One region of the Rhizobium indicum genome, then DNA from elsewhere that is predicted to be linked to it. Evidence: riboswitches for the same ligand, from Rfam matches in the RefSeq annotation. Region 1 holds a riboswitch; the other holds the start of a gene.
The links. Region 1 has a riboswitch for S-adenosylmethionine ahead of FFM53_RS10440 (O-succinylhomoserine sulfhydrylase). Riboswitches for the same ligand answer to the same signal wherever they lie in the genome.
Positions count from the first base shown of each region.

Region 2: another riboswitch for S-adenosylmethionine. It lies ahead of metA (homoserine O-acetyltransferase MetA); the one in region 1 lies ahead of FFM53_RS10440 (O-succinylhomoserine sulfhydrylase).

Region 1 covers NZ_CP054021.1:2,100,448-2,106,079, reverse strand. The annotation lists gene FFM53_RS10450 (Hsp33 family molecular chaperone) at 1-433, shown strand, start outside; gene apaG (Co2+/Mg2+ efflux protein ApaG) at 647-1,039, opposite strand; gene FFM53_RS10440 (O-succinylhomoserine sulfhydrylase) at 1,399-2,583, opposite strand; SAM riboswitch at 2,626-2,704, opposite strand; gene FFM53_RS10435 (2'-deoxycytidine 5'-triphosphate deaminase) at 2,778-3,872, shown strand; tRNA gene FFM53_RS10430 (tRNA-Gly) at 3,932-4,005, shown strand; gene FFM53_RS10425 (DUF995 domain-containing protein) at 4,136-4,645, opposite strand; gene FFM53_RS10420 (glycoside hydrolase family 26 protein) at 4,664-5,602, opposite strand; gene FFM53_RS10415 (glycosyltransferase family 2 protein) at 5,622-5,632, opposite strand, start outside.
Region 2 covers NZ_CP054021.1:2,837,889-2,843,520, reverse strand. The annotation lists gene FFM53_RS13970 (aldose epimerase family protein) at 1-844, opposite strand, end outside; gene metA (homoserine O-acetyltransferase MetA) at 1,071-1,994, opposite strand; SAM riboswitch at 2,043-2,120, opposite strand; gene FFM53_RS13960 (ABC transporter ATP-binding protein/permease) at 2,235-4,124, shown strand; gene FFM53_RS13955 (hypothetical protein) at 4,196-4,825, opposite strand; gene FFM53_RS13950 (ABC-F family ATP-binding cassette domain-containing protein) at 4,946-5,632, opposite strand, start outside.

The sequences.
Region 1 (5,632 bases):
CAAGCCACGCCATCGCTGGCGGGCCGGCGGCCTCGTCGCCCAGTTCCTGCCGGAAGCGCCGGAGCGCATGCGCCAGCCGGATCTCCACGGCGGCGACGGCGATACCGGCAGCCGCCCGCATGGCGAGGACGATGCCTGGCTCGAAGCGCGTTCGCTGGTCGAGACCATCGACGCCGATGAACTGACCGATCCGCTTGTCGGCACCGAGCGGCTGCTGTTCCGCCTGTTCCACGAGCGCGGCGTTCGCGTCTACGAACCGCGCGCCGTCTTCGACCGCTGCAGCTGCTCGCGCGACAAGATTAAAGGCGTGCTGAAGGGTTTTTCGGCCGAAGAGATCGAGGCCAGCCAGGAAAACGGCGAAATCGCCGTCACCTGCGAATTCTGCTCGACCACCTATCGCTTTGAGCCGGCCGAGCTTCAGCCGGCGGAATAGGCTCAGTTCGCATGGACGGCTGCCCCTCACCCTAACCCTCTCCCCGTAAACGGGGCGAGGGGACGTGCCTTGCGAGAGGTGGGCGAGGAACGGAGAGGTCGGCGGCATGTCCCTTTGCCCCGTTTACGGGTCCGAAGGATGGTGCCGGCAGGCGGAGGAGGGGCGGGCCACGGCAATCTCTTGAGCGGGCACGATCGATTTCGGCGTTACACGTCAGTTAAGCACGCGCAGCAGCCCAGGCGAATCCAGCGAGAAGGCGGGGATGTCGACATCGAACATCTCGCCGTCGTCCGTTTCCATCTGGTAATGGCCGAACATCAACCCTGAGGGCGTGTCGAGCGGGCAGCCGGAGGAATATTCGTAGGTGTCGCCGGGGCTGAGCCGCGGCTGCTCGCCGACGACGCCGGGGCCGGTCACCTCGTCCACCTGGCCGTTCTGGTCCGTGATGTTCCAGTAACGATTGACCAGCCGAACGGCTATGCCGGAATTGTTGCTGATGACAATCCGGTAACCCCAGACATAGCGATCGTCTTCCGGATCGGATTGCTCCTCCAGATAGAACGGCTCGACGACTACTTCGATCTCTCTTGTGAGGGCGCGATACATGCCTTGCACCTTAGTCAAGATATGTTACCCGTATCTTATAAGAGGCCCTGTCCGTCAAGAAACGGAACAATTATCATCGCTGAAATGGCTGTGATCCGCAGGGCTTTCGATCGTTAAGCCTAATTGTCAGTGTTAATTCCGTTTCGGAACGCCACGGCGGGCAAACTTGTTCCCCCGGTCTCACCTTGGTGAGATCCGGAACGGCCGAACCCCAAGCATGGCGCGCAAAAGTGTGCAGCGGTTTTGCGCGACATGCGTAAAAACAAAAACTAAAGCGCGAGGAGCGAATCTGAAAGATCGCGACGCGCTTTAATGAGATTCGGCCGAACCCTGGTGAGGTCCGGCCGTTTATCTGTCGATCAGGCCGAAACCTTGGCGAGCGCCCGAGCGAAATCCTCGATCAGGTCGTCGGTATCCTCGATGCCGGCCGAAAGGCGGACCGTGCCCGGAGAAATGCCGAGTTCGGCGCGCGCCTCTTCGGTCAGGTTCTTGTGCGTCGTCGTTGCCGGATGGGTGATCAGGCTCTTGCTGTCGCCGAGATTGTTGGAGATCTTGATGATCTGGAGCGCGTTCTGTAGCGCGAAGGCCGCATCCTTGCCGCCCTTCAGCTCGAAGGCGACCAGCGTCGAGCCGCCGGTCATCTGCTTGGCGATGATATCGGCCTGCGGATGGTCCTTGCGGCCGGGATAGATCACCTTGGCGACCTTGCCTTGCTCGGCCAGGAAATCGGCGATCTTTGCCGCATTCTCGGTCTGCTGGCGCACGCGCAGCGGCAGCGTCTCGATGCCCTTCAACAGCGTCCAGGCATTGAAAGGCGACATCGCCGGGCCGGTATGGCGGAAGTAGTCGTGCAGGTTCTCGTCGATCCATTCCTTGTCGGAAAGCACGACGCCGCCGAGGCAGCGGCCCTGGCCGTCAATATGCTTGGTGGCGGAATAGACGACGATATGAGCGCCGAGCTCCAGGGGCTTCTGGAAGAGCGGTGTGGCGAAGACGTTGTCGACGACGACCTTGGCGCCGATCTGGTTGGCGAGCTTGGCGACGCCGGCGATATCGATCACTTCGAGCGTCGGGTTGGTCGGGCTTTCCAGGAAGAACACCTTGGTCTTCGAAGTGATCGCCTTTTCCCAGTTCGCCAGATCCCGGCCGTCGATCAGCGTGCAGTCGATGCCGTATTTCGGCGCCAGCGTCTCGACGACCCAGCGGCAGGAGCCGAAGAGAGCGCGCGCAGCGACGATATGATCGCCTGATTTCAGCTGGCAGAGGATCGCCGCGGTTACGGCGGCCATGCCGGAAGCGGTGGCGCGCGCGTCTTCGGCGCCTTCGAGCATGCACATGCGCTTTTCGAACATGTCGTTGGTGGGGCTGCCGTAGCGGGCGTAGATGAAGCCCTCCGTCTCGCCCTTGAAGCGGGCTTCGGCCGCCTCCGACGTCTCGTAGACGAAGCCTTGGGTGAGATAGATTGCCTCGGACGTCTCGCCATATTGCGAACGCAGCGTGCCACCGTGGACGAGTTGGGTTGCGGGGCGCCAGGTCTTGCTCATGCCATCACCTTCACATAACAAAAAAACCGGTCGCAAAAGCAGACCGGTTTCAACCCGGTCTTTTTAGCCACTTGTTTAACGTGGCTGCAAGCCGACCGGCCAAATCACCACGGGATAATTCTGCAATACTGCTGTTAGCTGCTTGCGTCAATTCCCCGAGTTTGGTTTTGTCGGCGGCAAATGATGGATGAGGCATGATGGCTCGCGAAACGGGAATTCTGGCGGATCGCGCGATCTCCGCGCTGTTCGAAACGGGGCGTCTGCTCTCCGAGCGGGAGCTGGACCGCGACCAGATCCAGCCGGCAAGCCTCGATCTGCGCTTGGGCGGCAAGGCTTTTCGCGTGCGCGCCAGCTTCATGCCAGGCCCCTCGCATCTGGTGTCCGACAAGCTCGACCGGCTGAGCCTGCACGTGATCGACCTCTCCGAAGGGGCGGTGCTCGAAACCGGCTGCGTCTACATCGTGCCGCTGATGGAGAGCTTAGCGCTGCCGGCCGACATGTCGGCCTCGGCCAACCCGAAGAGCTCGACCGGGCGCCTCGATATCTTCACCCGCGTCATCACCGATTACGCCCAGGAATTCGACAAGATCCCGGCAGGCTATTCCGGCCCGCTCTATCTCGAAATCAGCCCGCGCACCTTCCCGATCGTCGTGCGCCGCGGCTCACGCCTGTCGCAGATCCGTTTCCGCGTCGGCCAGGCCCTGCTCGGCGAGCCGGAACTTTTGAAGCTGCACGAGAGCGAGACGCTGGTCGCCAGCAAGTTGCCCAACGTTTCCGGCGGCGGCATCGCCCTGTCGATCGACCTCGCCGGAGACAAGGACGGCCTGATCGGTTATCGCGGAAAACATCACACCGCCGTCGTCGACGTCGACAAGAAGGCCGAGCATGACCTCTTCGATTTCTGGGAACCGCTCCACAGCCGCGGCCGCAACGAGCTGATCCTCGATCCCGACGAATTCTATATCCTCGTCTCGCGCGAGGCGGTGCACGTGCCGCCGGATTATGCAGCCGAGATGACGCCGTTCGATCCGCTGGTCGGCGAATTCCGTGTCCATTATGCCGGCTTCTTCGATCCGGGCTTCGGCCATGCGCCTGCCGGCGGACGCGGCAGCCGCGCGGTGCTCGAAGTGCGCAGCCACGAAGTGCCCTTCATTCTCGAAGACGGCCAGATCGTCGGCCGCCTTGTCTACGAGCATATGCAGGAAAAGCCGGCCAGCCTCTACGGCTCCGGCCTCGGCTCCAACTACCAGGCCCAGGGCCTGAAACTGTCGAAGCACTTCCGCATCTGAAGCGTTGCACCCGGCGCGACTTGACAGCGGCCCCCATCTGTTGGAAATCTCGCTTCGTCGCGGGTGTAGCTCAATGGTAGAGCAGCAGCTTCCCAAGCTGAATACGAGGGTTCGATTCCCTTCACCCGCTCCACTCACCCTCAGCCCGTTCGCCGCCTTTTGAAGGCGCTTCGCAATCTTTTATGAAAAGGGTTGCGCGCAGGCATCGGCTCCTACAAGGATACAGATGGCGCCTCGGCCGCGCGCAACCCCTAGCTTCGCCTTTATTTGGTCTTACTGACGCTCGTCTCAATTCCCCCCAATTGAGACCTCACGTAGTCGCCGTGGCGAAGCTTTGCGAATTCGTCGGTGGCTTGTGCCGGTGCGCTCTTGAAAACGTACCATTCACCGTCCGGTTCGCGTTTCTGATAAATCAGGCCACCCTTCTTGCGGTGGCTGAAGCAGGTGATCGCCGTCGCCGTTCCGGTCTTGGCGTGCCAGTCGGCGTTGAAGCAGAGTTTACCCGACTCCGTGATGAACCAGCGGCCCGTGCCGAAGGACGGCGAGCCATTTTCCCGCGACCAGGCGGTAAAGCGACGCGCCTTTGCGGAGAAGTAGCCGGCGCCGGCTTTCCACATCCAGGAATTCTGGTTGTAGAGCCGATAGATTTCCGCGCTGCTCATCGGCTTTGCGGTCTCGATCCCCGCAGGCTCATTGGTTCCGGCAGCGGACGCGGCCGTGGCGATACCGCTGGTCAGGGCCACGGCCAGGAACATTTTTTGAAGCATGGACATGTTCAGGTTCCTTGTTGTTCAATTGATGCTTTCGCGGACGACCCGCCAGTCGGGGCGGCCATAGCCGTCCGGCCACGGATAGACTTCACGGTCGTTGAAGTAGATAACGGCGCTGAGGGCCGGGAACTGGGGATAGCGTTTCGTTACGCTCTCAGCCCAGTTTCGCACGAAGGAATCGCCGCCTTCGTAGCCGAGTTCGGCAACCATGATGGGCTTGCCGTAACCAGCGACACGGGCGTATCCGGGCGCAAGGTGCTCGGCAAACGTCTGGTCACGGCCAGTCTTGTCCCTGTCGTATTGCTCCAGGCCAAAGACCGAGAGCCCGATAAGATCGACGACATCGTTGCCGGGATAAAAGGCTTGAAGCCCCTCATTGCCCTTCGGTGACCACATGTATTTGGCCGTCTTCAGGTGGACCTTGCAGACCTCCACCATCCGGCGATAGGCCTTGGCATAATCGTCGCCCTGCCAATGCGACCAGGAGAACTGGCTGTCGGTTTCGTCCATTTCCTGTCCCCAGCGAATGATGACCGGACTTTTCAGCTTGGCAGCAGTCGAGCAGACGGCGGCCATGTTCGCATCGCGCGAACCGTTGAGGATGCTGTGCAGCAGTTCCTGCGAGGTTTGGCGCGAACCGGTCGACCAGGTCCAGGGCTCGACCGAGATCAGCAGGGTGCGGCCACGCGCTTGCGCATAATCGTCGGCGAGGACGAGCGTGCGCAGATCGACATCTTCCCAGGGCAGGAAGAGGTGTTCGATCTTCGAATCGGGCGAGGCGCCTAAATCTCCGTGCGGATCATAGGCGCCGAACGTGATCGACTCCTTCGTGACGACCGGCATTTTGGTCGGCGGCGCAATGGACGATATCGTCATTGCAAGCGGCTGCCCTTCGGCAGAACTGCCCAGAGCGGTAGGCAGGACCGCGACTCCCGACAGCAACAGGCCGGTTAACGACAACAGGGCTATTTTGGATGGGCTATGCATTGT
Region 2 (5,632 bases), 740 kb from region 1:
AGCCGGCATAGAACTGCACGCCTGGCTCCGTGCTGCGCACTTCCAGCGACACACCGGAATAGAGGCTGCGGGCAAGCGCGACGCTCCGCTTGGCGGTACGCTCGCCCGACAGGCAGAAATTATGGTCGTAAAACGCTTGTTGGCTGCCGACGAAACGCTTCATCGGCGCCATCTCGCGGAAATCGAATTCCGTGCCCTCGACGGGACGGATCTCACCGGTCGGCACCTGCTTCTCATCAGTCGGCAGATAGTGATCGGCGGCTATCATGATGTCATGGCCAAGTGCATCTTCGCGGCCGTCGAGATTGAAATAGGCGTGCTGGCAGACATTGGCGAGCGTCGGCTGGTCGCTGGTCGATTCGTAGGTGATCGACAGTTCACCATTGCCATGCACCCAGAAAGTCGCCTGGATGGTGCAATTGCCGGGATAGCCGGCGCGGCCATCGGGATCGACGATCTTCAGCACCACGCGGTCGTGGTCATGCTCGACGATCGTCCAATTGCGTTTGGCGATATTGTCGCTGCCGCCATGCAGATGCGTGACGCCGTTTTCATTCGGCTCGAGCTGATAGTCCTTGCCGTCAAGCGTGAACCTGCCGCCGCCGACGCGGTTGGCGCAGCGGCCGGGCGTCGCGCCGAAGTAGGACGAATAGAGGAGGTAGCTGTCGAAATCGTCGAAGCCGAGCTGCAGCGGCGCATCATGTCCTTCGAGACGCAGATCCTGGATGACCGCGCCCCAGCTGATGATCTTGGCCGTCAGCCCGCCGCCCTTGATCACGACGCGATAGACGGTCTCGCCCGCCTGCGTCTGCCCGAAAACGTCCCGCTCCAACTTATCCGACATGATCGACCGTCCATTCTGTCCCTGCTGAAAATTCCTCAATTCGGAATCGATTTGAGGAATGTGCAGCGATTGAAAGTGTGCATTGCACGTCCGACGAAGACGCGCGGTGTGGTAGGCTTCAGGACAGGAACCTGCCCGGATTTGCTTCGATCCGCAACCGGCGGATCAGAAAGAAAAGCCACAGCAGTGGTGCGGCGGCATCGGCTCCAGGCGTGATCGGCAACGGTCAGAGATCGCTGCCGATCTCTTCCACATCAAAGGGCGTCGTCTGGTAGATTTCGTTGATCCAGTTGCCGAACAAAAGATGCGCATGGCTGCGCCAGCGGTTCTGCGGCGCAAGCGCCGGATCGTTATGCGGGAAGTAATTGTGCGGCATCTTGATCGGCACGCCGGCATTGACGTCGCGGAAATACTCGTCGGAAAGCGACGTGGAATCATATTCGACATGGTTGAACATGTAGAGCCGCCGGCCCCTCTTCTCATGCACGAGGCAGACGCCCATTTCGCTGGACTCCATCAGGATCTCCAGGCTTTCGGATTTCTCGATATCGGCGCGGCGCACTTCGGTCCAGCGCGACACCGGCACTTCGAAATTGTCGGAAAAGCCGTTGAGATAGATCGAGGAAGGCTTCAGGTTCCGGTGGCGGTAGACGCCGAAGGCCTTCTCTTTCAGCTCGTATTTCGGAACGCCGTGAAAATGATAGACTGCCGCCATCGCGCCCCAGCAGACGTTCATCGTCGAATGGACATTCGTTTCCGTCCAGTCAAGAATCTCCTGCATCTCCGGCCAATAGGTGACATCCTCATAGGGCAAAAGCTCGATCGGCGCCCCGGTGATGATGAAGCCGTCGAACTTGCGGTGCTTTACTTCTTCCCAGGTCTGGTAGAAGGCAAGCAGATGGTCCTCGGACGTATTCTTCGCCTTGTGGCCGCCGATACGGATAAGCGACAGCTCCACCTGCAGCGGCGAGGCGCCGACGAGACGGGCCATCTGCAGTTCGGTCTTGATCTTGTTCGGCATGAGGTTGAGCAGCCCGATCTGCAACGGTCGGATATCCTGACGGATCGCCAACGTCTCGGTCATCACCCGCACACCCTCCTGAACCAGGGTTTCGAAGGCGGGCAGCGTATCGGGGATCTTGATGGGCATTGCGGTCACTCGATCAAAAACAAAAAACCGGCGGCGACAAAAATCGCTACCGGTCCGCACGCGGCCCTTTAGCGACTTTTTTAACGTGGCTGCAAGCCGGCCGGCCAAATCACCACGGAGGCCTTAATTAGACCCAGTCGGATTGCGAATCAACTGGCGAGTACATGCAGGAGAGACTCATGCAAGCATCATCACACTTTAATGACTGATAGAATCTGTTGATAGACCGGTAACGCCACCATGTTATTTATAAGGGTATGGGCGATTTGGAAAAGCGTAATGGCAGATAAAATCGAGGGGAGGCCGGGCATCCGGAGGCAGGATAGGGTAGGGTATGATTTAAGCCTGACATATCGCCTCGGCGTCATGTTCTCAGCATTCTGGAATTCGGAAGTGCGTGGCAAGGTGCTGTTTCTGGCGACCGTGCTGATCCTCGTTATCCTGGCGACGTCCTACGGCCAGGTCATTTTGAACGAGTGGAATGCGCCCTTCTACGACTCGCTGGAGCGCCGCGACCTCGGCGAATTCTTCCACCAACTCGAAATCTTCGCGATGATCGCCGGCACACTGCTGCTGCTCAACGTGCTGCAGGCCTGGCTGAATCAGATGACGGCGCTCTATATGCGCGAAGGCTTGTCCCGCGATCTGGTTGACCAGTGGCTGAAGCGCAAGCGGGCGCTGCGGCTTGCCTCCAGCGGCCTGATCGGCGTCAATCCGGACCAGCGCCTGCACGAAGATTCCCGCAACCTCGCCGAAAGCACGACGGGATTGGTTCTCGGCCTGCTGCAGTCGACCATTCTTCTGGTGAGCTTCATCGGCGTGCTCTGGGAACTTTCCAGCGGCTTCATCTTCCGCATCAGCGGCCATAGCTTCTCCATTCCAGGCTACATGGTCTGGGCGGCGATTTTCTATGCCGCTTCCGCCTCGGTGCTGAGCCAGGTCGTCGGTCGGAAGCTGGTGAAGCTCAATGCCGACCGTTTTTCGAAAGAGGCCGAGCTTCGCTTCACGCTGATGCATGCCAATGAGAACATGCCGGCAATTACTGTTGCCCGCGGCGAGGAGAACGAACGCCGGCGCATCAACACCGACATCAGCTCGGTCCTGACAGTCGTCAAGCGGCTTGCCATGGCCAATACCAATCTCACCTGGGTTTCGGCCGGCTATGGCTGGCTGGTGATCGTCATCCCGATCATCGTTGCCGCCCCCGCCTATTTCTCTGGCGGCCTCACCCTCGGCCAGCTGATGATGTCGGTCGGTGCCTTCAACCAGGTCAACACGGCGCTGCGCTGGTATGTCTCCAATTTCGGCCCGATCGCCGAATGGCGCGCCACGCTGATGCGCGTCACCGATTTCCGCCAGGCGCTGGTCGAGATGGAAGAGGACTTCGACCTCAAGGACAGCATCGCCTATGAAAACGCCGCGCCCGACACGCTGACGTTGAAGGATGTGGTGATCGTCGCCAAGGTCGGCGAAGACATCGAGGAATGCGGCGGTTTTCGCCTGCGTGAAACCGATGTCGTGATCAAGGCCGGCGAAAAGATCATGATCAACGGCGATCACAGCGTCAATCGCAAGCTGCTCTTCCAGGCGATGGCCGGCCTCTGGCCGTGCGGCAGCGGCACGATAGGCCTGCCGCCAATCGACGACATGCTCTTCGTTCCGCAGGTTGCCTATGTTCCCGGCGGCACGCTGCGCGAGGCGCTGGCCTTTCCCGAACGTCCCGAAGCCTACGAGAAAGCCGCCGTCGAGGCGGCCCTCGACAAGGTTGGTCTCCATTCGCTGATCGCAAGGCTCGATACCCGCGCCCGCTGGGACAAGATGCTCGACGGCGACCAGCAGAAAGCGATCGGATTTGCCCGGCTGCTTCTCGTGCGCCCGCGCTGGATCATCTTCGACGAAGTGTTGGAAGGCATGGAGCCGGAATTACAGGAAACGATGGCCAAACTGCTCACCTCGATGCCCGAAAGCGGCATGATCTATATCGGCCGCTCCGAGGCCTATCTCGAGGCGCTGAGGCCGCGCGTGCTGCATCTGCAGGCGCTGCCGTCAGCATCCGAGGAGCCGCCTGCCGTCCAGACCGGCGCCAGCGCCAGTGCGGGCGCTGCCGCCGTGCCCGCGCCGGCGCTTTAATGCATGCCGCCCAAAAGTGTGGAGCGGTTTTGGGATGACGGCACGCATAAGACAAGGATTTGAGCCGCTGGTCACATAGGCGGTATGACGCCGTTGAGACCGACGGCGATCTGGCTGGCCGAGATGCTGCCATCCGCCGCCTTCTCGCCGGTGACGACGACGCCGGCGCCGGGCTTCAGATCATCCTTGGTCGCAGGCGCCAACGTCACGATCGGCGTGCCATCGGCCATCGAGATGGTCTTTTCCTTGCCCTGATAGGTCAGCGTGATCGTGTGGCCGTCGACGGATTTGACGGCGTTGCTGACAGTCGCGTTGGTCATCTGGCTGTTCGGCTGCGCATCCCAGGGACGGTTGCCCTCACCGGTTCCCTTCATCGACGCCGGAAAGATCAGCACCTCGATCGCCCCGTCCGGGCCCGTGCCCTTCGGAAGCGAAGCGACGCCGACGAAATCGCCGGGTTTGATATCCTCGACGGAGGCTTTCTTGATGCCGCCGACCTTCCAGCCGGCTTTTAGCGCGACCGTCGCATCACTGCCCTCGCGCGTCTTGACGACGAGCGTATCGCCGCTGAGGCTTTCGATTGCGCCGCGAACACGAATGCGCTGGGCATCCTGCGCCTGTGCGGCTTGCGACAGGGCAAGCGCAACGAGGCTGCCGGCAGTAAGTGCTGTGAGAAAACGGGAATGAGGCTTGCGAGACATATGACTTTTCCTTGTCGCCATTGCGATCGGCAATATCCCCGGCTGCCGGACGGCACCTTATGCCGCAGGACGACACACTGACGAATCAAGGAAAAGTGAGCCTCGAGCCTCGAGAAAATCTCAGCCTTCCAGCTCTTCCCGCAGCATTTCGAGCTCCAGCCACTCCTCTTCCATGTCGGTCAGGCTGGTGCGCAGTTTTTCCATCTCGCCGGCAAGCCGGTTGAAGGCTGAGGGATCGCGCGTGAAAAGATTGGGATCTGCCATCACCTTTTCGCGCTTGGCGATTTCGGCTTCGGTCTTCGCCATTTCCTTCGGCAGGTTTTCCAGTGCAAATTTCTGCTTGAAGGAGAGCTTGACCTTCGAGCTGCCTGACGCTGTTGCTTGCTGCGTCTTCGGCTTCTCCGCCGCCTTCTCGGCCCTCTTGCGCTCCTCGAGCGCGCCCTTGCGCTGTACAAGCATGTCCGAGTAGCCGCCGGCATATTCGATCCAGCGACCATCAGGCGCATCCGGCACGGCGGGTGCGATCGTCGAGGTCACGGTGCGGTCGAGGAAATCGCGGTCGTGGCTGACGAGAATGACGGTGCCGGGAAAACCGGCGACAATCTCCTGCAGGAGATCGAGCGTTTCGATATCGAGATCGTTGGTCGGCTCGTCGAGGATCAAGAGGTTCGTCGGGCGCGAAAGGATGCGCGCCAGCATCAGCCGGGCGCGTTCGCCGCCGGAGAGGTTTCTGATCGGCGTACGCGCCTGTTCCGGCTGGAACAGAAATTCCTTCATGTAGCCGGTGACATGGCGCTGCTCGCCGTT